3 regions of the Deinococcus taeanensis genome follow, and region 1 is predicted to be linked to each of the others. Evidence: riboswitches for the same ligand, from Rfam matches in the RefSeq annotation. Region 1 holds a riboswitch; each other region holds the start of a gene.

The links. Region 1 has a riboswitch for cyclic di-GMP ahead of LAJ19_RS17895 (glycoside hydrolase family 16 protein). Riboswitches for the same ligand answer to the same signal wherever they lie in the genome.
Region 2: another riboswitch for cyclic di-GMP. It lies ahead of LAJ19_RS17320 (hypothetical protein); the one in region 1 lies ahead of LAJ19_RS17895 (glycoside hydrolase family 16 protein).
Region 3: another riboswitch for cyclic di-GMP. It lies ahead of LAJ19_RS19100 (glycoside hydrolase family 16 protein); the one in region 1 lies ahead of LAJ19_RS17895 (glycoside hydrolase family 16 protein).

The regions. Positions count from the first base shown of each region.
Region 1 is NZ_CP083458.1:26,528-34,126, forward strand. Features, by position in the region: gene LAJ19_RS17870 (FecCD family ABC transporter permease) at 1-208, opposite strand, end outside; gene LAJ19_RS17875 (sucrase ferredoxin) at 205-1,131, opposite strand; gene LAJ19_RS17880 (hypothetical protein) at 1,133-1,321, opposite strand; gene LAJ19_RS17885 (ABC transporter substrate-binding protein) at 1,318-2,268, opposite strand; gene LAJ19_RS17890 (biliverdin-producing heme oxygenase) at 2,377-2,979, opposite strand; cyclic di-GMP riboswitch class I at 3,341-3,415, shown strand; gene LAJ19_RS17895 (glycoside hydrolase family 16 protein) at 3,428-4,174, shown strand; gene LAJ19_RS17900 (hypothetical protein) at 4,479-5,291, shown strand; gene LAJ19_RS17905 (glycosyltransferase family 2 protein) at 5,288-6,562, shown strand; gene LAJ19_RS17910 (glycoside hydrolase family 26 protein) at 6,559-7,509, shown strand; gene LAJ19_RS17915 (sugar-binding transcriptional regulator) at 7,594-7,599, opposite strand, start outside.
Region 2 is NZ_CP083457.1:333,985-341,583, reverse strand. Features, by position in the region: gene LAJ19_RS17335 (TetR/AcrR family transcriptional regulator) at 1-454, opposite strand, end outside; gene LAJ19_RS17330 (alpha/beta fold hydrolase) at 455-1,264, opposite strand; gene LAJ19_RS17325 (hypothetical protein) at 1,804-2,826, shown strand; cyclic di-GMP riboswitch class II at 3,378-3,462, shown strand; gene LAJ19_RS17320 (hypothetical protein) at 3,470-4,057, shown strand; gene LAJ19_RS17315 (putative bifunctional diguanylate cyclase/phosphodiesterase) at 4,680-6,554, opposite strand; gene LAJ19_RS17310 (sensor histidine kinase) at 7,346-7,599, opposite strand, start outside.
Region 3 is NZ_CP083458.1:301,768-309,366, forward strand. Features, by position in the region: gene LAJ19_RS19070 (efflux RND transporter permease subunit) at 1-280, shown strand, start outside; gene LAJ19_RS19075 (TetR/AcrR family transcriptional regulator) at 363-944, opposite strand; gene LAJ19_RS19080 (MFS transporter) at 1,008-2,198, shown strand; gene LAJ19_RS19085 (HD-GYP domain-containing protein) at 2,436-3,422, shown strand; gene LAJ19_RS19090 (M-like protein) at 3,576-3,827, shown strand; gene LAJ19_RS19095 (hypothetical protein) at 4,040-4,534, shown strand; gene LAJ19_RS19100 (glycoside hydrolase family 16 protein) at 4,620-5,804, opposite strand; cyclic di-GMP riboswitch class I at 5,820-5,894, opposite strand; gene LAJ19_RS19105 (hypothetical protein) at 6,240-6,701, shown strand; gene LAJ19_RS19110 (alpha-N-arabinofuranosidase) at 7,080-7,599, shown strand, end outside.

The DNA.
Region 1 (7,599 bases):
CGGCCAGCGCCGCGCCCGCCAGCAGCGCCACCAGGGTGCGCGGCAGCCGCAGCGTATGAATCACGAGGCTGTTGACACTGTCGTCGGGCCGCAGCAGCAGGCGGGCCGACTCGGTCAGGGGAATGTCCGTGGCGCCCAGCGCCAGGGAGAGCAGCGCCGCGAACACCAGGGTGAAGGCGGCCAGTCCGAACGCAAGCGGGCGCTTCACAGGCGCGTCACGTTGCCCAGCTGGTACTGCGCGACCACGCTTTGATCGGGTTTGTGGCTGGAGCCGGGCAGGTGCAGGGGCGGCGCTGGAAACACCGGCGCATGGTACACCTGCTCGCGGCCCTGCCAGCGGACCTGCAAGGTGACCTCCTGGCCGTGGACCTGCGCCCGGCGCTCGGCACTCAGCCAGTCCCAGCCGTGCTGCACCAGGAGGTGCCGGTCGAGCACCTGCGCCAGGGGGGGCAGGCCCGCGTACCCGCGCAGGTGACCGGCAACCTCGGCGAGGCTCACCTCGCGGCGCGCCACCTGCACGGCCAGGTCCGGCGTCAGGTGGGCCCACAGCAGCCCGGAGGGCAGGTCCACGGCGGTCGCGGCAAAACGGTGACCGCCGAAGTGCCCGGTCCGCCAGCTGCGCACGCCCGAGGCGCTCAGCGCCTGGTGGACCGGCACGCCGTAGCGGCCGCAGGCGGCGTCCACGGTGCCGTGCGTGCACACGTGCAGGTCAGCGCCGTCTGCTGGGCCGGGCGCGACCTGCCACGCGCTGAGCCGGGCCGGTTCAAGCAGGGTGTCGTGCAGGCCGCGGGCCCATTCACTCTGCGGCAGGCCAGACTGGTAGTCGCGCCGGCGGTAGCCTCCGCCGGCCCGGACGTAATGCCGCACGCGCAGCGGCGCGCCGCGTTCGGCGGGGGCACTCATCAACAGGCCGAACCCGGCGCCGCTGGCTTCCACCTTCTCGCGCAGCGCCGCGAACAGCGCCTGCTGCGCGGGGGTCCAGGCGTCGACCTGCCTCAGCTGCGCCCAGACGGGGATGTCCAGTTCCAGCACGGTCACTTCCGCCCAGTGCGGCGCCGTGCCGATCGGGTCCTCGCCTGCAGCGCGGGACAGGTCGGCGCACAGGCTCAGGGCGGGGGGGGCGGCCGTCACGTCAGTGCCGTCCCAGCAGGGCGCTGAGCGGGTTGCCGGGGGTCCAGGTGCGGTCGTTCAGGGCGTCCGCCCGGCCCGCCGTCACGAACGGCAGCTGCTGCCACGGGGCGTGCGCGCCGGTCTGCGCGCGGCATTTGTGCGCGTGGGCGCCACCCGGCGTCAGCAGCGCCAGGGGGGTCGGGCGCGTCACTTCATTTTCTCCAGAATCAGTTTCGTCAGGGCGGCGCTGTCACGCAGGGAGACCAGCGGGCCGGACCATGGGCTGATCGCTTCGGGGCTGTACACCACGGCGCGGTCTTTCAGGCGCTGACCGACCGGGCTTTGCAGGAAGGCGTCCGCGCCGTTGTACTGCCCGCCGGGCGGGAAGACGATGACCAGGGTGTCTTTGCCCAGGCCGAGCAGGGCTTCGTCACTGATCACCGAGGCGACGCCCAGTGTGGAGGCGCTGGCTTTCAGGCCGTCTTTGAAGCCCAGGGCGCGCACGTCCTCGATCAGGCGGGTTTTGGTGTACAGGTAGTTCGTGCCGCCCTGGAAGGGGGAGACCACGACGGCCTTGGGGTACTTGCGGAACACGCCGGCGGCCTGCAGCGTGCGGGCGCCGGCGCGGTTGGTGTCGGCCACCTGCTTGATGAGTTTCTCTGCCTGTTCCTGCCGGCCGAACACGCGGGCCAGGTCGCGCAGGTTGCTTTTCCAGTAGCCGGCGCGGTCCTCGCGGTACCCGACCGTGGGGGCGATGCGGCTGAGCTTGTCGTAGTTACCGTTGCCGTTCCAGGTGAGGCGCACGATCAGGTCGGGTTTGAGGCTCAGGATGGTTTCCAGGTTCGGTTGAATCCAGTTGCCCACGAAGCGGGCGCCGCTGAGGTTGCCGCGCGCGAGGAAGGTGCCCCGGATGCGCTCGGGTTTCAGGTGCCCGTCGGCGGTGAGGTCCGTCGGGGCGATCATGGAGCTGCCGATGCCCACGATGCGGTCGCTCAGGCCCAGCGCGTAGATCCACCCCAGCGCTTCTTCGTCCAGGACCACGAGGCGCCTGGCATCGGCCTTGATCTGTGTCGTGCCTTCGTCGTGCTTGAGGGTAAGGGTCTGGGCGAGGGCGCTGCTGCACAGGAGCAGGCTGCTGAGGAGGGCGGTGCGTTTCATGCGGCTCACCCTAATTAAGCTGACTGGATTAGTCAAGTTTAAACGGCCCAGCTCGACGGGGGCGATGGACCTCCAGAGAGGGGCGCTCAGTGCGCGCGTCGCGCTGGCTCAGAACGATCCGGCCGCGTCCTGCGCTGACAGGGTTTCAAACAGAATGAACGTCTGCTGCGCCGCCCTCACCGCGTCGTGCACAAACCGCGCCGGATCCTCGGCTGCGTTGTAGCGGCTTTCGAGCAGCCTCCCAAACGTCCGCCACCGCGGTCCGACCGGCTGCCCATCACTGCCGTAAAAGTGCAGCGCCGCGTCCGGAAACCCCGCGGCGCGCAGGTGCCGGCTCACAACCTGACCGCCCAGCGCCGAGCCTTCAAGCACGTACGCTGCGCCCCACGCTGCCGCCTCGCTCGTCACGTGGTCGCCTCCGTGCGGCAGGGGCGGCGTCACACGGTGCCCCAGCGCCACGAGATCACGCTGCAGTCCCGGCAGGCGGGACTGGGTGGACACCGCCAGCGCCGCCCAGCCGTCGGGGGACAGGGCCGCCCGCAGCCTCCCGGCAATCACCGGCTCCAGCGCGCTGTGCAGTGCGCAGTTCACGCCCAGCACTGCCGCGTACCGCTCCGGCGTGAGGCCGGGAGTCATCAGGTTGACGGCGCGTTCGGCGCGCTGATGATGCCGCGTGGTCTGTTCTTTCAGCGCGCCCAGGACGGACGGCATCACCGGACCCGTTCAGCCTGGCAGAAGCCGGCCCGGCCCGGCCCGGTGCCCACTGGACCACAAGCGCTGGCCGCAGGCCGCGGAGGAAAGCAGGGCAGGGTGCAGGTCATGGACCTGCTCAGCCTAGCAGTGCCCACCAGTCTGATGGCACGCCGTGAAGGGCGCATGAACATCAGGACCGCTGCCCTTGCCGGCACGGTATGAATAGCAGAGCCCTCCTGGTCGTGCTTTCGCTCACCAGTGGTACCGGAAGTGAGCCTCGGGCGCAGACCCGTCTCCAAGGGCGGTGAGAATCCTGACAGAACAGATGTGATTCTCTTCATGTCAGGTTCAGGCTTCGTGCGTGAAGCGCTGCTCCTCCACCGGAAAAAGGCAAACCCGTCGCAAGGCGGGGACGCAAAGTCACGGGGCCCACAGGGTCGGCCGGACCACCACAAGGAGAAGGACCATGCTACGCCGAAGCCTCCTGACTGCTCTGTTTGCCCTCAGCCTCCCGGTGTCCGCGGGACACGCCGCGCCCGGCCCCTGGGTGGAGTCCTTCACCCAGGGCACCCTGGACCGCTGGGTGGTGTCCAACTGGCGGGGCTTCTGGGCCGGTGGAACGCTCGACGGTGCATTCAGCGCCCAGAACGTGAAGGTGCTGCAGGGCGGGCAACTGCAGCTGCGCCTGAAAGTGCAGCGCTGCGGCGGCCGCTGGTGCGCGCAGGCCGCAGCGCTGCAGTCACGGCAGAAGTTCGGTTTCGGACGCTACACGGTGAGAATGCGCGCCGCGAGTGACAGTGGGGATCCCCGCCGTGCGGGCCGGGCGCGCCCGGGCAACATCAGTGCGGCCTTCAGCTTCCTGGACGACAGCCGCACTGAGATTGACGTGGAGATCGAAGGGCACCGTTCACGGCAGATCAATACGGCGGCCTGGCAGGGACTGGAACGCAAGTCGTTCGCGCTCGTCACCCATCCGCAGGGCACCGACCTCGCGACCGGCTTTCACACGTACACCTGGGACTGGCAGCGGGATCACCTGGCCTTCTCGGTAGATGGCCGCGAGGTGTGGCGCACGCGGGAGCACGTTCCGCAGGATCCGGCGCACCTGATGCTCAATGTGTGGCCTACCGACGATTCGAAGTGGGGTGGGCAGGCCACCCCGGGCGAGGTGTTCATGCTGGTGGACGAAGTGAAATTTGAGCCTTCACTGTAAATTTCTCATTTTTATCATTAAGATTGCAGCTATTCCACATCCATTCGGGTCTCTTTTTCATCATGCACCCACGATGAAACGCGCCAGCAACCCTGAAATCACCTGAAAGGGCCTGGACACCACCCGCGAATTCTGCGACTACACCGACACTAACCTGCTCTTTAGACCATGGAGGCGCACCCGTTTGGGGGCACTGAGCTCCGGGTGCGCCCGTTATCGTACCGACACAGGCGCGCCTGCACACCACTGAACTTCTAGTGGTGCCAGTCGCCGTCCAATTCCCGTACAGAACCCACAGGAGACTATGGAACTGCTGTTTGCATTACGGCTGCGGCTGACAATTTTCGCACTACTGACCGGCGCAGCCCTGATGCTCGCCTGGCCAGCGAGCTCCACCCTGGCGGCCCTGCTGGTCGCCCTCACCGCCGCCGGTCCCTGGCTGCCCTGGACCTGGAGCTGGCTTGCCGGCGTCGTCGTGGCCGGCCTGTGGACCGTGACCCGCCTGGATGCCGGCGCGGCCGACCTCACCACCTTTGGCGGGGCCGCCCTGCTGCTCCTCGCCGCCTGGACGGCCCGGCAGGTCATCCTGCCCGCCGTGGGCGCCCACCGTATGCTGCGCGCCCAGGGCGCCCTGCTCTCCGGCAGCAGCGCCGAACACCCGGTCACGGGTCTGCCGAACCTCGCCCTGGCCCGCCTGAGTCACCGCATGCTGCGCGCCTCCTACGTGCGCCGCGGCACCGCCGGTACCCTGCTGGGCGTCACCGTCCTGAACCACGAACCCCTGGCCGCCATGCTGGAACCCGGCGAGCTCGACGCCGCCCAGCGCCGCCTGTCCGATCAGCTGCTCACGCAGCTGCGCGCCAGCGACTGGGTGTTCCACGTGCAGGAAGACCGGTTCCTCGTGTACGCCGAAACGGAACCCGGTCATGAACTGGCCCTGGCGCGCCGTGTGGCCGGGCAGCTGCACGTACCGCGCCTGGAGATCTGCGTTCAGATCAACCCGCTGGCCGAAACCGCCAGCTTCGAAGAAGCCATGGACACCCTGTTCGCGTCTGCGCCGGTCACTGCGGAACTCCCGGCCAACGGCAGCCCCCCCACCGTTCCGCCGCAGCCGTGACTGCTCTCGACGCGGTGCTGATATTCCTGCTGGTGCTGCTGCTGCTGCGCGGCGCACTGGTTATTATTCTGGCCGCCGCGCACGTCCTGCGTCCCCGCCCCGAGAACGCTGAACTCCCCGAAGTCACCGTCATGATCGCGGCCTACAACGAGGAGGTGGGGCTGGAACGCACCGTGCAGTCCGTCCTCGCCGACCCGAGCGCGCACGTGTCCGTCATCGTCGTGGACGACGGCTCACGTGACGCCACACCCCGCATCGGCGCCCGCCTCGCCGCCGAGGACCCCCGCGTGACGTTCATCACGCAGCCCAACGGCGGCAAATCCAGCGCCCTGAACACGGCGCTGCCCTACGTCACGACTGAAGTCGTCGTGAGCGTGGACGCGGACTCAGCCATCGCGCCGGGCACGCTGGGTGCGCTGGCGGCAAACTTTCTCGATCCGAAGGTCGGGGCCGCCGCCGGCGACGTGCGCGTGGCCGGACAGGCCGGCTGGCTGTCGATGTTCCAGCACGTCGAATACGTCACCGGGCAGCACCTCGACAAGCGTGCGCAGGACATGCTGGGCATCATCACAGTCGTGCCGGGCGCCGCGGGCGCCTACCGCACCAGCCTGCTGCGTGAAATCGGTGGGTACAGCAGCGACACCCTCACCGAGGACATGGATCTCACGATCGCGATTGCCGAGCGCCGGTACCGCGTGGTGTTCGAGCCGCGGGCCGTGGGCTTCACGGAACCGCCCCTGCTCCTGAAGCACCTGTGGCGTCAGCGCCTGCGCTGGATGTACGGCACCTTCCAGGTGATGGGCAAGTACCGCCACCTGTTCCTGCGGCCGGGCGCCGGGCGCCTGGGCCTGCTGGCCCTGCCGTACGTGCTGGTCTACGGGTTCATGCTGGGCATCCTGGCGCCCCTCATGGACGTCATGATCATCGGCTACCTGGTGCGTGGTGAACTGGACGACGTCACGCGCCTGGCGCTGCTCAACGTCGTCACGGACGTCAGTCTGGCCACCGTAGCGCTGCTGCTGGGCCGCGTGCGCGTCTGGACTGCCCTCCTCACGCCCGCTCAGCGCCTCTACTACCGCGGGTTCGTGGCGATGGTGGTGATCATGACCAGCCTGTCCTTCCTGCGCCGGCGCCGCGTCCGGTGGAACAAACTGCCCCGCGTGGGCCTGGCAGGCAGTGACGCCGCAGCACTGAGCCCATTGCCTGTCTTGGACGGCAATGAGAAGCTGGTACGCGTGACGATTCCCGAACCTCTCAAGGAAGCTCAGTGACGGGACGCCTCCGGGCGGCCCCTCAGCTGGCTCTCCCCGCCCTCCGCCTGCCCCTGACCGGCGCCCTGCTGTGCGCCGCATTCGGAACGTCCAGTGCCCTGGGGGCCACCTGCGGCCCGTTCGGCATCACGCTCCCCCAGCAGATCCGCGCGCTCACGGACCTGGAACGCCAGCTGGGCTGTCAGTTCCAGTCGGTCCGCTGGTACCAGGACTGGAACACCGCGTACAACGCCGCGTACGCCAGGGACGTGGCGCGCGGGCGCCGCGCGCTGGAAATCAGCTGGCAGCCGCAGGTGCGGGTAAACGGCAACCTGCGCGGCATTCCGTTCAGGGAGATCGCCGCGGGGAAACACGACGCCGTGGCACGGCAACTGGCGCGCGACATCCGCCGGGCGCGCCGGCCCGTGACCATCACGTTCGCGCCGGAAATGAACGGCAACTGGAGCGTGTACCAGTTGAACACCAAAAACACCGCCTCGGACTTCCGGGCGGCCTGGAAGCACCTGCACGCGCTGTTCAAACAGGAGCGCGCGCCGGTTCGCTGGGCGTTCGTGCCGAACATCCTGTTCCCGCAGACGCGTGCCACGTACCGCACCCTGTACCCCGGCGACGCCTTCGTGGATGAGGTGGGTCTCGACGGGTACAACTGGGGCACCACGAATCCCTGGAACCGCTGGAAGTCCTTCGACGACACCTTCAGCCGCTCCTACAAGGAACTGGCTGCCGTCACGCGCAAACCGATGCAGCTGGGGGAAGTGGGCAGCGTCGAACGCGGCGGGAACAAAGCCGCCTGGATCGGAAACATGTGCCGCGCCCTGCCCCGCTATCCCCGGCTCGTCCGGCTGTTCTGGTTCCACCTGAACGTGGACGGCGTAGACTGGCGCGTGAACACGAGCGACGCCGCCCTGAAGGCGTTCCGCACCTGCGCGCAGAGCTTCCGGAGATAGGCGGCGCAACCACAAACCCGGCGGGAGAGGTGGGGTTTACCGGCGTCTGGTGGGGCCGCGTCGCCCTTCACTGCCGGGGCGTGATCAGCT
Region 2 (7,599 bases), on a different replicon from region 1:
CGCGGAGCGCGGCGCGCAGGCAGCGGGTGGCGTGCAGGGCGGCGTCTCCTTCAAGGCCATACCCACGGAGAACTGCCAGCACCGCGTCGACATACTTTGTTCCAAGGGCGTGTGAGTGCTCGCTGCCCTGCATCACCGGAAGTTGCATTGCGGCGTACAGGCCCGGGTGGCCTTTGGCGTACCTGCGGTGCGCGTGTGCAAGCGCGTCAAGCGCCTCCCGGCCTGATCGGCCTGCAATCGCGTCTCGGCTGACCTCCAGCATCTCCCGCAGGCCGCGTTGCATGAGGCCGTCGCGCACGGCGTCGAGACTTTCGACGTGGTTATACAAGCTCGGGGGTTTCACCCTGAGTTCCTGTGCCAGGCGCGAGATCGAGAGCGCGCCGAGGCCTTCGGCATCGGCGATGGAGGCGGCTGCGTTCAGAACGCGCTGGAGGTCCAGTCCGGCGCGTGGCACCTATCGCACGCCCTTCAGGAAGTTCAGGAGACGTGGCGCAACCTGTTCGGGCATCTCGGTGTGAGGATAGTGCCCGGCACCTTCGACGATCATGACTTCGCCCCTGGTGCGGCTGGCGAGCCACTGGGCTTCGGCGGTGGGGTCTCTGAAGTCGGGGTCTTTGGTCCCCATGACGATCAGGGTGGGTTTGGGGGGCACGCCAAGGATGCCTTCGGTGTCTGCTTTGCTGAGATCAATCATGGTTTTCAGCGCGCGCATCCGGCCGTTCTCGCGCAGGTTCGCGACAAGGTGCGCCCGGTAACTGCGGTGGTCAGCAGGTTTCCTGGTGGGGAACAGGGTGTCCCAGTACCACGTCCAGAAGTTCACGCGCCAGGGGCCGGCGAAGCCGACTTCGAGGATGGCCTTGATGAAGAAGGGAGGCGGCTGGGGAGGGTCGCGGACGACTGGGCCAAGCATGGCGACGGCACTGATTTTTTCGGGGGCGTCATGGGCCGCCCACGCGGCGGCGCCGGCGGCGAAGGAGTTGCCGAGGAGCACAACCTCTGTGACGCCAAGATGGTCAATCAGGGCGATGATGTCGCGTCCCACAGCGTGCGCACTGTAGTCAGTCCACTGCGCGCCTGTGTCGCCGTGTCCGCGGATGTCCAGGGTGACGACGCGGTAGCCGGCCTGCGTGAGGTAAGGGGTGAGATGGCGATATTCGCCGCGCAGGTCGCCCATGCCGGGAAGAGCGATAATGAGGGGACCGACGCCACCCGTGTCATCGAACGCGAGGGTGTTGCCGTCGTGCTGGAGGGAGTGTAAGGCCATGGAAGGCTCCTTTTGGTGCGGGGCTGGTGTGATGCGGGCAGCGCCGTTGAAGGGGAAGTGGCGTGGTTGGCGGCGGCGGACTTCATTGGCCTTTCCTATCCCGATTTGTATACTGGCTAATACAATTAGTTTTGTCAAACCCACCTGCCATTTTTGCAGGAGTGATACTTCACACATTTGATGGATGCGCCGCGCGGGAAAGCGGCCGAAGCTAAAGCACGTATGACGATGAACGTGTTCACCTCCCTCCCGCAGCTGCACGACTCTCCAAAGGCACGACTCCGAAGGGCTTCCACCGTCCACCGTCTCGAGTGTTCCCACCAGTGTTCTCTCGTCGTACACGGCACTGAAACGGCTGCCCACCCCCTGAGCCCTGCCAGACAGACCCTCAGCGCCTCAAGGGTCCCCCATCAAGGAAACCGCGGTACACGCAGCACACCCCCCCGCAACCTGGAGGCTTCCCCATGACCGTCCACTCCCCCCCTGTCCTTGCGTCCGTTCCCAACACCCGGCCCGTCGCCAGACGCTGGGAGAACCTCGTGACCATTCTGCTGGGCTTCTGGCTCATGATTGGACTGTTCGTCGATGGTTGGGCACATTCCAACCTGCCGTCCAGCCTGGAAACATTTTTCACGCCCTGGCACGGCCTGTTCTATTCTGGCTACCTGGCCACCGCTGGCTGGATTGCTCTGCTGGTCTGGCGCCACGTCCGCCGGGGCGCACGTGGATTGAACGCTGTGCCTCTGGGCTACGATCTGGGCCTTGCTGGCATTGCTGTGTTCGGCCTTGGCGGCGTCGGAGACCTGCTCTGGCACACCATCTTCGGGATTGAAAAAGATGTGGAGGCCCTGCTCAGCCCGACCCATCTCCTGCTGCTGCTGGGCATGCAGCTGATTGTGCTGAGCCCTTTCAAAGCCCGGTGGAAGCATCCTCACGCAGACCACGCACCACGGTTTGGTGCGTTCCTGCCGACTCTGCTGTCCGCAACGGCGGCCCTCAGTTTCGTGTCTTTCTTCCACATGTACGTCTGGGGGTCCACCGTAACGCTGCACGTCAAACACAGCGTTAAGTACCTGACTCAACAGGGCGACCTCACAGCCCAATTGGCGCAGAACTACAATCTCGCGTCCATCCTCTTTACCACTGTCATTCTGCTGCTGCCCCTGTTGCTCATGGCGCGACGCTGGCGCTTGCCTTTCGGGAGTCTGACCTTCCTTTACGGGCTGAATGGACTGCTGATGTCAGCACTGAGTTTCGCCGGGGCTCAGGACCTGGGGGGGTTGGTGCTGCTGGCCAGTCCCCTGGCTGCCGGCCTCGTGGCGGATCTCCTGCTGCGGCGGGAGGATGTCCGCACGCATGCGTGGGGACTGTGGCTCATTGGATTCGTGACCCCCGTCGTGTTGTGGGGAGTGCATTTCCTGGTGGTGTCTGTGCTTTTCGGGGAGGGATGGAGTGTGGAGCTCTGGGCTGGAATTACGTTCATGGCGGGCCTTGCCGGCTTTGCGCTGAGTTTCCTGGCGGCCCCCCCTGCGCCGCCCATCCCACAACCCGGACACCATTGACTGACCCGCTGAATGCGTGTTGATTCAGCCACGGCAGGAGGTCTGGGAAGGTCAGTTGAGCGAGAAACGAGAAATGCGGGCGGCGGTCTGACACTCAGACCGCCGCCCGCATTTCTCGTGGATTGTGCCAGGCAGACAGGCGGAGCAGCGAAGCCGGATTTTTTAAAGCAGGCTGCGGTTGCACACCGCGGTTCGCTCGAAACTCAGGTTGGCCGTACCTGGCTGACCCTGCCAGAGTTCCCAACCGTGACTCACTGACCGGGCCTGCTTTTCCGCGGTCGTCGGGCCGATTTCCTGACGCCGGCGCGTTCAGCTTGCCTCAGGTTTCCCGGGAAAGGTCAGTACCACCGCCGGGGGTGCAAAAGGGGGGGTGCGAAATCTTATGTTCGGCTTAATGTGGTCTTACTGATCCGAGCGGAAATCGGCAGCGAACCTGACGTCACCACAGTCCCGATATGGGATGAATCTGAGCTCCCGATGCTCTCAGGCAACGCGTAGGACAGTACCAACACGAGGACACGTTGTGAGCCACGACCGGTCCGCTGGTCACTCTTCTCTTTGGCTGCGATGAATCCTGCCCTGTAATGCGGTCACCTCAGGCAGGAGGAGCAAATGGTGAGCCCGGCCAAACCCAAGGAGCCGTATGTTCTACCACCTGGCTCGTCCGTTGAGTCTCGTCGCCGCTGTCACCTCCGTCCTTCTGGCCTCCTGCGGTCAGACGCCCGTCGCCACCGCCCCGACCCTCAGCGCGCAGGATGTCGCGTTTAACGCCAGCACCGGCACCGGCTTCGTGGGGAAAGGCGACGTCCAGCTCGCTTTCGGCTGGAACAACCAGGCCCTGCAGAAGAACGCCAAATACGTTACGTTCACCTACAACGCGACCGAGTCGTACCACTACGATTGCACCTTTACCGTTGTGGTGGGCCGCGACCGAGTGGCGCAGCCTCAAACCGTGACTCGCGGCCGCTCAGCGGCGGTCAACGCCACGATCACCAACGACGCCCGCGTGAGGAACCAGATCACCGGCTTCAACCTGACCGGAATGAGCGCCTTCACGTCTGACAGCACGGTCCCGCTCGACGGTGGGTCCTGCCCGGGTGGCCCGTTGCACGACGGCGTGATTTCGAACGTCACTCTCGACTCGGCCTCGTCCACTGGCGGCCTGTTCGTGAACTACAACGGCGTGAGCGTGACTCTGCCCAACACGCCCGTCGTGCTCGCCACCCCCTGATCCAGCCGGAACGTCCCGGTCCAGCGGGGACGTTCCGCCACAAGCGATGCCACTGCGGGACCTCCACCGGAGGTCCCGCACCGCTGAGTTGTGCTGGCCCCCCACGCATAAAATCCCCGGCGAACACTGAAAAACCGGGTTCAGCCTTCCCGGGCTGCGGTCTGCTGCAGGTTTGTCCGGAGGTGCGCCGAAACACCATCAGGGCATACCTCTGACCGGGTCGCCGACTGTTCCCCAGGTTGGTGCGGTCATGGGGGCAACCCTTTGGCCTGCTCTTCCGGGCTTGGCTGCGCGACAACAACGACACCAGGCTGCATTCCTGGCCCAATGACCGGTACCTGAACGAACTTGCCCACCCGGAACCGGCGGACTCAGGGCCGTCATGGTGAATTCGACTGGTTGTGCCCCCAGGGGACCTGCACAGACTACGGCGCGTGATCACGCTCAGCGTCCGCCGGTGTGGACGGTGCAGGTGGGCGGCGCGGGGTCTCCCGTGCGCTGAGGCCGTGGAGAGCAGACGGCCCCCGGCGGGCAGCCCGGTCGTGCGGAGCCCGGTGCCGGCGATGTGCTGCTCCAGCACCGGCGGGGTGCCGCTCAGGGCGACCGATTCACGGTGCGGGTCTCAGCGCTCTGGGCGCGGCAGGCCCCGGCCGTCACTGGCATGCAGGTTCATCCAGGCCGGCACGGCCTCCGCAGCCAGCGGGCGACTGAGCAGGTAGCCCTGCGTGCGGTCGCATTCGAGCGCCTCCGTCAGCTGCCACTGAATGGCGCCCTCCACGCCTTCAGCGACGACCGTCATTTTCATGTCATGGGCCATGTCGACGATGGCTTTTACGATCCGGTGGGTGCGGGCGTTGCCTTCGAGATCCCGCACAAAGGACTGATCGAGTTTCAGGACGTCAAATGGAAGCTGGGCAAGCGTCTGCATGGACGAATGCCCCACGCCGAAGTCATCCAGCGCGAGACGGACGTTCAGGTGATGCAGTGCGGCGAGCTTCGCCCGGACCACCTCGGAACACTGAAACACCATCTGCTCGGTCAGCTCGAGTTCGAGTTGCTCACCGTTCAGGCCCGCAGCACGCAGCGCCGCCTCCACCTGATGCACGAACTCCGGGTGCTGCAACTGCACCTGAGAGACATTCACCGCCATGTGAAGGTTCAGGGCCCCACGGTCCTGCCAGGCGCGTAGCTGCCGGCACGCCTGGCGCATCACCCATTCGCCCAACGGCAGGATCAGTCCGGTGCGTTCGGCCACGGGGATAAAGACGTCGGGCGGCACCAGCCCCAGCGTTTTGTGCTGCCAGCGCAGCAGCGCTTCAAAGCCCCACAGGCGGCGCTGCGCGTCAAGTTGCGGCTGGTACATCAGGAACAGCTCGTTGCGTTCGAGGGCGCCCGGCAGGGCCGCGGCAATCTGCTGCGCCAGGCGCTGCTGGTCCGTGACGGTGGGCGAGAACCGCGCGGCGGATCCGCCGCCGGCATGCCGGGCATTGTACTGCGCCACCGCCGCGTGCTTGTGCAGCGCCACCACGTCCTGCCCGTCGACTGGAAAGATGCTGACGCCCACGGACGCGGTAACTGGAAGAGGCGCCGGCAGGTCAGGCAGGACGAACGGCTCGGCGAAGGCGTTCATCACCTGATTAACGACGCGGAACGCGTGGTGTTCGTCAGGAACGTCCTCGGCAATCAGCATGAACGTCTCGTCGTCCCAGTGGGCGAGGGTGCTGAACGCTCCTGGCAGGTCCTGCAACCGCCGGGCGATCTGCACGGCCAGGGCGTCCCGGAACTCGGCGGATGAGGCGCTCTGGGCGTCACTTGGCGGCTCCGGCTGAAGCAGGAGAAGGGCGAAAGACGTCGCCGATCGCTGTGCGTGCCACAGGGACTGCCGGAGCCGGTCGTTCGCAAGGGGCCGTGCGGGCAGGCCGGTGCGGGCATCGAACAGCGCGTGGCGGTGCAGCGTCTGAATCAGCCGCTCCTGCTGCACGGCGGCGGCGGCCTGGTGCACAAGGGCTTCAAGCCAGGCCACGTCATCATCCGTGAAAGGTGGCCCCCACGGCAGATTGATGAGCGTGAGCGTCCCGAAGACGCGTGTCTTCATCATGATGGGCAGCACGATGATGTCGCCACACACCGTCTCACGCCGGCGCTGCCGGGCCTCCGGGCCTTCCCGCGGGTCGTCCTGCCCCGCGGGTGAGCGCGCCACCCGCCGCTCGCGCAGCACCCAGCCGGTCAGGCCGGTGGCCAGTTCCTGCCAGGTGGGGCGCTGCACGTGCACCGCGCCCGGACCGGCCACCAGAAAGTGCTCCACGCGGGGCACGTCCTCACTCAAGGTGAGCAGGACGGCGCGGTTGACTCCCAGCACCGCCACGACACTATTCACCACGCGGCGCAGCAACTCCTCTTCGCTCGGCCCGTCGGTGAGGGTCCGGGCCATGTCGTACAGCGCCTGTGCTCGCTGCAGCGTCTGACGCTCGCGTGCGGCAGCGTGTGGCTCAGTCATGGCCCTATGGTATAGGGTTCACCGGTTCAGTACCGGGCAAATCCGGCTCGCGCACCGGCCGCCGGCAGCAGGGTGCAGGTCCTGTGCGTCCTTTCTGCAGGGCACCCCGAAGTGAGGCAGTGGCGCTTCCTTCGCGGGGGTTGCGCGGCGCATCACGCTGGGTCTGCGTGCCTGAACGGCCCTCGCCGCTGTGCAGAGGACTACCAGTCCACCAACAGGCCCACACGCCTTTCCGACGCGCAGAAATATCTGCGGGCGGAGTGGGTAGCGTATAGCAGACGGCACCCAAACTTTGAGGGTGGCGTACGTCCACGCCGGACGGCCCGAAGGACACGCTCAGGCGGCGCAGGCGATTGAGGCTGCGCTCATGTCAGCACGAGTCAGGTTCGCTCGCCGCCTCTGCGGTGGCGTTTGAGTCCGCGCAGGCGGGGGGTCAGGAACCGGCCTCACCTCACTCGTCAGGCCGACTGGGCCTGTTGCACCTCTGCCCCGCAGTTCTCCTGGAGCCCCGGCACGACGCGGCCCGGGTGCACTTCACCACGGACGGGAGCGGACGTCCACCGTGCTGGTGACGGCTGTTTGCCGGCCCGCCGTGCAGGGCGCCGCGCTGCCCCTCAAGGCCGGCGGCGGCGGCGGGTCCCTGCCGCACCTTGTGCCAGCAGGTTTCGTGCGCGGTCAGGCCCCTGCTCCAGGTGATCTGGCGCGTCACGGCCGCGTGCAGACCCGCCTGCCCGTGGTACGAACGGCCGTGAAGGTGGGCCACCATCTGGCCAGCCCCTCCATTGGGCTCCTCAGCCCGGACGAGCCGTCATTTTCGCTTTGGGCAGGCTGATCGAGAAGGTGGCCCCTTGATCCACCGCGCCCGAGGCCCAGACCTCACCTCCGTGCCGCAACACAATGCGCCGGACGTTGGCCAGGCCCACCCCGGTGCCTTCGAAGTCCTCCTGGCGGTGTAAGCGCTGGAACACGCCAAACAGCCGGCTCGCGTGGGCCGGGTCAAAGCCGACGCCGTTGTCCCGGATCTCCAGGACCCAGTGGTCCGGGC
Region 3 (7,599 bases), 150 kb from region 1:
GCCGCTGCGTGAGGCGCTCGTCGAGGCGGCAGAGTTGCGCTTCCGGCCGATCCTGATGACCACCCTGACCGTGCTGGTGATCAGCGTTCCGCTGATCGTGGGTCAGGGTGAGGGGGCAGAGTTCCGCCGGGGCCTGGGCATCGTCATTCTGGGCGGCGTGATTACGTCGACGCTCCTGACCTTCTACGTGGTGCCGAGCGTGTTCTGGCAGTTTGAACGCCGGCGCGTGCATCCGGACGTGCCGCCCGCGCCGGGCGCCGCCGTGGGCGCCGGCGACTGAGCCCTGCCCGCCGGGCTGGCTCGGCCCTGGTTCAGGCCAGCCCTCCAGGTCTGTCGGGTTGGTCGGCGCGCCGCCACACCGCTCACCCGGGCGGGCTGGGGGGCTGGGCGAGGCGCACGAGGAGGCCGGCGAGTTCGTCGGCCGCCTGGTCGTCCATGGGGCCGCTGTGCAGCAGGAGCCGGTACCAGACCGGCCCGAGGATGAGGTCCACGAGGGTGTCGGTGGGGGGCGTGAGGAGGGCGCCCTGCTCAGCGTGCCGGTGCAGGAGGGTGGTGATCTGGCGGCGGCGACGGCTGAGGTGGCGTTCGCGAAGTTCGGTCAGGAATTCGGGGTCCTGAAGGGCTTCGGTGACGAGCGCGCGGTTGGTGACGCCGCATTCGCCGCGCAGGGTGGCGAAGGTGGCGCGCAGCAGGGCCTGCAGGTCACCGGAGAAGGTGCCGGTGTCGGGCAGTTCGGGCAGAAGATCGGCCTGTTCGGCGAACGCATCGAGAATCAGGGCGCGTTTGTGCTTCCAGCGGCGGTAGAGGGTCTGCTTGGAGATGCCGGTGCGGTCGGCAACGGCTTCCATGGTGATGGCGGCGTAGCCGTGTTCGCGCAGCAGCTCGAAGGCGGCCTGGCGTGCAGCGTCGGAATGGGCGTGGTTGCGGGGTCGGCCGGGCGGCATGTGCCGTTCAGTATAGGTGCGCGGCGGCTTGACATTACGTGACGTCTCGTATTGAATTCCATTATGTTACGCGGCGTTCCGAAACCTGCTCCGGCCCTGTTCACCCTGGCCCTCGCATACTTCACCCTGGGAACCGCCGCCCTGTCCGTCGTCGGCCTCAGCCTGCCCATCAGCCACACCTTCCACATTCCTGCCGTGCAGACCGGTCTGCTCGTCACGGCCTTCGCGCTGACCTTCGCCGTCGCCGCGCTGCTCGTTCAGAGCGCCGCCGGCCACTGGCCCCGCAAACGCCTGCTTCTGACCGGCCTCGCCGTCCTCGCCACCGGCCTGATCGCCGGTGCGTTCGCCCCCAGCTTCCCGGCCCTGCTTCTTACCCGCGCCCTGGTCGCCGTGGGCGCCGCCATGATCGGCCCAGTCGCTTCAGCCACCGGCAGCCAGCTCGTTGAGCCCAACCAGCAGCCCCAGGCGCTGGCCACCGTCTTCGCCGGGTTCAGCTTCTCCTCCGTCCTGGGCGTTCCTCTGGCCGCAGCGCTCGGTCCGGTCCTCGGGTGGCGCGGCACCCTGCTTGCCCTCGCCGCCCTGGCCGCGCTGACCGCCCTGCTGATCGCGCGTCTGGTTCCCGCCGTTCCCGGCGGCTCACGCGTCACCCCCGCCCTTTACCGACGCGCGCTGCTCTCCCCTGGCGTGCGGCCCGCCCTGGGCGCAAGTCTGCTGCAGCTCGCGGCGGTCTTCGTGGTGTACGGCGTGACCAGCAGCTACCTCGCCGACCGTTTCGGCAGCGCCGGCCCCTGGATTTCCCTGACCCTGCTGGCTTTTGGCATGGCCGGGATCGTCGGCAACAGCGTTGCCGGCCCGCTGACCGCCCGGTACGGTCACGCCCGGACCCTCACCCTCAGTCTGACCGGCAGCATCCTGGTCGCCGTCGCTCTGCTGACCCTGCCGCACACGCCCGCAGCGGGCGCCGCCGCCTTCGCCGCCATGTCCTTGTTCGGGCAGATGTTTCAGGCCCCCCAGCAGGCCCGCCTGATTCACCTGAACCCCAGCGAACGCGGCCTGATGCTCGCCCTGAACTCCAGCGTGGTGTATCTGGGCATCAGTTTTGGTTCGTGGCTGGGCAGCGCCCTGTTGCCCGGCCTGGGCGCGCAGCCGCTGGCGTGGCTGACCCTGGCCCTGGGGCTGCTGGCCGCGGCGGCCAGCCACGCCGCGCGGCGCGCGCCTCACCTCCGCGGCCGCCCGGAACTGCCGTTGCCCTGACCGGGCCTGTCAGAGACCCGTGACAGTCCTGAGGCCCTGCGGAGCGCTCCAGGTTCTTTTCACACCTCAGCGGCCTCGTTTCCCGGAGGTTCGACTCCGGCGCGGCCAGTCAGACGGTGCACCCGGGCCCGTGCAGGTGAGGGTTATGTGACGGGCCGCCTGTCACCATGAGGAATCCATGAAGCAGGGTGCGGCGCGTGTCGGCCCCAGTGCACCGTTCTTCCGGAGGCTCCGCGTATGACCCAGACCCATCCTGTCACCCCTGCCGACCCGCAGGCGCTTTTTGAACACGCCGGCGCCGGCCTGCTGGAAATCGCCTTTGACGGAACCATCCTCCAGATCAACCCCAGCGGCGCCGAGTTCTTCGGCCGCTCACGCGCCGCTCTGACCGGCGTCAGTGTCCTCGACGTCACGCACCCGGACGACGTGGCGCGCACGCTCGAAGCGCTCAGCCGCGTCATTCACGGTGAAGCGCACGCCGCCGTGCTGGAAAAGCGCTACGTCCGCGCCGACGGCGAGATCGTCTGGTCCCGCTCACGCGTGTCGCTGCTTCCGCCTCAGAACGCGCCCGCCACCTCAGTGGTCGCGGTGATCGCCGACATCACCGAACTCAAACGTGCCCAGCAAGAGCTTGAAACGCTCAACCGGGCCCTGCAGGACACACTGGAGGGCGGCCTGCTGGGCCTGGGGATCGCCCTGGAAGCCCGGGACCTGGAAACGTCCGGGCACACGGTCCGCGTGATGGACCTCAGCCATCAGCTGGGCACCGCCCTGGGCCTCAGTGGCGTGACCCTCAACGAACTCAAGCACGGCGCCAGCCTGCACGACCTGGGCAAACTGACCATCCCGGACGCCGTGCTGTGCAAGCCCGGCCGGCTGGACCCTGCCGAGTGGGCCCTGATGCAGACGCACGCCCACAATGGGCACGCCATCGCCTCCCGCATTCCCACTCTGGCCCGCGCAGCGCTGGACGTGATCCGCCACCATCACGAACGCTGGGACGGCTCGGGCTACCCCGACCGGCTCGCCGGGGAGCGCATTCCGCTGCTCGCAAGAATCTTCACGGTCTGCGACGTGTATGACGCCCTGATCAGTGAACGCCCGTACAAGTCCGCCTGGACGCACGACGACGCCCTGAAGGAACTCCGCGCGCAGCGCGGCCGTCAGTTCGACCCGCACGTCGTCGACGCGTTCGTGTCGTTGTTCCGGCCTCACGCCGCGTGACCCGGTACGTTCAGCGCCGCAGACGTCCGGCCTGATCACCGTCAGCCGCCCGGCGTGGCGCCCCTGCGCCTGTCAGCGAACGGGTGGGCAATGGTGGCGCCCGGTTTAGGGAAAGCTCACTCAGGCGCCTGCGCGCTCCCGGTAGGGTGAGGCATGTCCGACGACAAGAACAAGACCGGCACGCCGCCGCTGACGGAAGAGAATGTCCGGAACGTGGACCTGCAGTTCATGGGCCGCACCGATGAGCACCGCGACGCTGTCCAGGACGCCGACGCTGAAGCGACCGTCGCTGACGGCTACACCGAACACGGCCTCGACAAGCAGGACGTGGCCTCCAACGGAAGCATGATCACCAGCGACCCGGCGAGCACCACCCCCGGCCACGACACCTCAGAGGACACCTGATTGCCCTGAAGGAAAGCGCTCCGTACCGGAGCTGAGCCCCTGATGTAGGGAGAGAGGCGCCCCGCGGCGCCTTTCTTTACGCAGCTCAGCGGGCCGGCCCCGCGGCCCTGCCCGGTTCACGGCCCTCGTGCTGCCCCCGGAGGCCCGGGAAGGCGCGCGCCGCCCTGCACTGTTTCCCATCTGGTCGGCCTATAGTGAGCCGGAGGTGGACCGTGAACGACACTGAACAGGCGCTCAACGTGATTGAAGCGTGGCAGCGCGGCGAGACGGCGCGTGACGCGGTAATCACGCACCTGACGGCCCTGGAACGGGATCAGGGCGGCGTGGTCACTGGCGTGATTGCCACCCTGACGCCACACGCCCCCCCGCACGATCAGCCGCAGGGAACCGGCGAGCCTCGCGGCGGCACACTGCTGTGGCGCGAGGAACTGATGAACAGCCGCGCCCGCACCTGGACCGGTCCGGACGCCGCGGGGTTGCTGGTCGGGCCCACGGTGCTGCTCCTCACGGACGGCCGGCAGGGCGTGGTGATTGGCGAGCGGGACACGCGGGCCCTGTCGGCCAGCGTGAGTGCGTCCGTGATGCTGCTGTGCCAGACGATCGTGATGGCGCAGCACGCCCTGGACGAACGGGACGTGAACGACCTGCGCAAGCAGCGGGTTGAGAGCACGTCCACGTCCATGTCCGAGATTGAGATTATTCGCTGACGGGTCCACCTGGGTCCGGAACGCCACGAACCCAGCACGCCGCCGCCCGCCTGAAACTGGCGGGCGGCGGCGTGCTGAGCGGGGTTCAGCGCACGGCGCCGGTGGCACTCAGGGTGTAGGCGGGGGCGCGGCTCGACCACACGACCCGGGCGTAGTACGTGGTATTGGGTTTCAGTGTCAGGGTGACGCTGTCGGTGCTGGCTTTGCTCCTGCGGCTGCTGCCCAGCAGGGTGGCGCCGTCCGCAGCGTAGATTTCCAGATCGCTGTTCCAGTCGGTGGCGACCGACACGGTGCTCAGGCCGCCTGCGTCGGTGCTGGTGAAGCTGAACCAGTCGCGGGTGTCCGCGCTGCTCAGCGTGCCCTGGGCCGGCGCAGCTTTCGTGAACGCCACGGCGCCCGCAGCGGTGTCGTCGGTGGGGGCGCTCACCACGGGCGTGGTGCCGGTCGTGTCGGCCGCGCCAGCAGGGGTGAAGCTCACGTAATCCACGAGCATGTACGAGGTACCGAGGGAGGCCACGCCGCCCCACCCGGTGGAGTTGGTGGGCCACAGGTTCAGCATCAGGTGCGCGGCCGCGCTGGGAAGGACGCCGGTCGTGGTGCGTTTCAGCACGCCGTCTATGTAGAAATCGATTTTGGTGGCGCTCCAGTCCCAGCGGTACGTGTGGAAGGCCTGCGTGAGGTTGGCGCCGCCCGCGCCGCCGGTGCCGTAGTCGTGGCGGGCGGTGGTCTGCCAGGCGCCCATCCAGTCGGTGGTGGGGTTCTGACCTTCGATCTCGTGGTCGATTTCCGTTTCGGAATTGTTGACGTAGTTGAAAAAGGCGCTGATGTTGCCGCTGCTGCCGGTCCCGGCGACGGACGGGTCGGCGCTGCTGCTCGCGGCGCGCACCCGGGCTTCGTAGGTCCCGTAGCCGTACTGGGCGCTGGTGGCGACCTCGGCGCCGCTGGCGAGGAGACCGGCCGTCACGTCGAGTTTCATGACGAGGTAGCCGTCTTTGACGGTGACGTTCTGGGTGTTCCACAGGCCGGTCAGGCCGTCGCGGGCCCAGAAGGGCGTCCAGCTGCCTCCCGACACGGACCAGCGGGTGGTGTCGAGCGTGGTGAAGTCGTCGCGCCAGCTGCCGGTCACGGCCTGGGTCTGCACGGTCTGGTCGGCGGCGGCGGCAGGTTCGGCAGCGGGGGCGTCGGGGCTGGAGGTGGTGGAGCAGGCGGCCAGAAGGGCGGAGGTGACGGCAGCCAGGGCAATGGTTTTCAGGGTGGTGATCTGCAGCATGGGGTTCTCCCTTCTTTCGGTGGCTCGGCCAACCTCATGGGTTCCGGAGCTTTGCGTCCCCGTCTTGCGACGGGTTTGCCGTTTCGGTGGCGGGATGAACCCCCGTGGGCTCATCGATGGCTGTACCTTAAGAGGATCTTAATGACAAAGGCCTTACACAACAAGCGTCTCAAAACGCTTAATTTCAGTCATATAAAGGGTTCATAAATCCAGGTTCTGCTCATCCGCAAAAAACCTCCTCGCAGACACACTTTTTCACTCATGCCATCTGGGAGCCACCACCCCCTGTGCCCTCCAATAAGCCCCGAGTATTAAGACCAGGCGGCCACACGCGACTGTCACGAGCTTCAAACGATGACAGCCAACATGAAGCTGGCGCTCAGAAAGCAAGCTGGCTCCTCAGCCGTGCCGGACCACCGGCATACCCTGAGGGCGATGAAGCGGACGCTTGCCCTCACACTGCTCAGCCTGCAGATGACCGGCGCACAACCGGCGGCGCCGGTGCGAGCGGCGTGGCCTCAGGACACCTGTATTCACGGCACCACGGTGAACACCAGCCGTCAGACGTGGTCCACGCGCGCTGTTGAGAACACCATCCGCACCCTTCTGCAGGACGCCGGGGTGCAGCTGGCCGCCGACGGGTGTGGCACGTACCTCAATGTGCTGGTGCAGGCGGACGCCGCCGGCCCCCGCGCCACCAGAGTCATGGCCGCCCTGATTCTGGCGGACCGGGAAGTGAACCTCCCGGAACTGAATCTGCACCCGTCGCCGTACACCTGCGCACGCACCCTGCAGGACGTGGTCCTGCCGGAGGAGGACCTGCTGCTCGGAACGCAGCGTCTCCTGACCCGCCTGCTGGCAGATCTGCCGGTCTGCCCGGACGTTCCTTCCCATTGAGGACACAGCCCGGGCAACTGACACGCCAGCTTGACGAGCACAGTCAAGGCAGCGCAGCCGCATGGTGAACTAAGCCGCTGGACCCATCCGGCCCGGTTCACCTTGGAGCGCGGCAGCGTGACTCAGGGGCACGACAGTCGCAGCGGGGAGCGCCGAGGATCCGGTGGGCCGGAGATTGGCTGGGCCTGCGCCTGTCCGCGAGCCTTCTGTGGAGCGCCACCCCTTGACTGTGAACGCTCACATTGTATGCTGCGGGCGTCCGATGCTGTGTTCCCGGTCCACCCCTGCGGTGGACATCACCTCCGTTGCGTTCGCCCACCGGTTCGGCCCGCGCCGCGCCTGAAGCGTACACTCACCTCTCAAAAGGACCTGATTGCCTTGACGACTGAGCCGACCACCATCCCCGTTCAGGCCAGTGTCGCCCTGCACACCGGGCGCACCACCGGCGAGATCTCACCGCTGCTGTTCGGCGGGTTTGCCGAGCACATGGGCCGATGCATCTACGAAGGCATCTACGACCCGGACTCGCCCCTGTCCGACGAACGGGGCCTGCGGCGGGACGTGATGGCCGCGCTCAAGGAGACCAACTACCGCATCATGCGCTACCCGGGCGGAAATTTCGTGTCCGGGTACCGCTGGACCGACGGAATCGGCCCGAAAGCGGAGCGGCCCCGCCGGCGGGCGCTGGCGTGGCGGTCCATCGAGACGAACCAGTTCGGACCGCACGAGTTCATGGAGTTCGCCGAGGAACTGGGCACCGAACCCATGTGGGCCGTGAACCTGGGAACGGGCAGCATCCAGGACGCCGCCGACCTCGTGGAATACATGAACCTGCCGACCGGCACGCTGTACAGCGACCTGCGCGCGAAGAACGGCCGGGCCGAGCCGTACGGCGTGA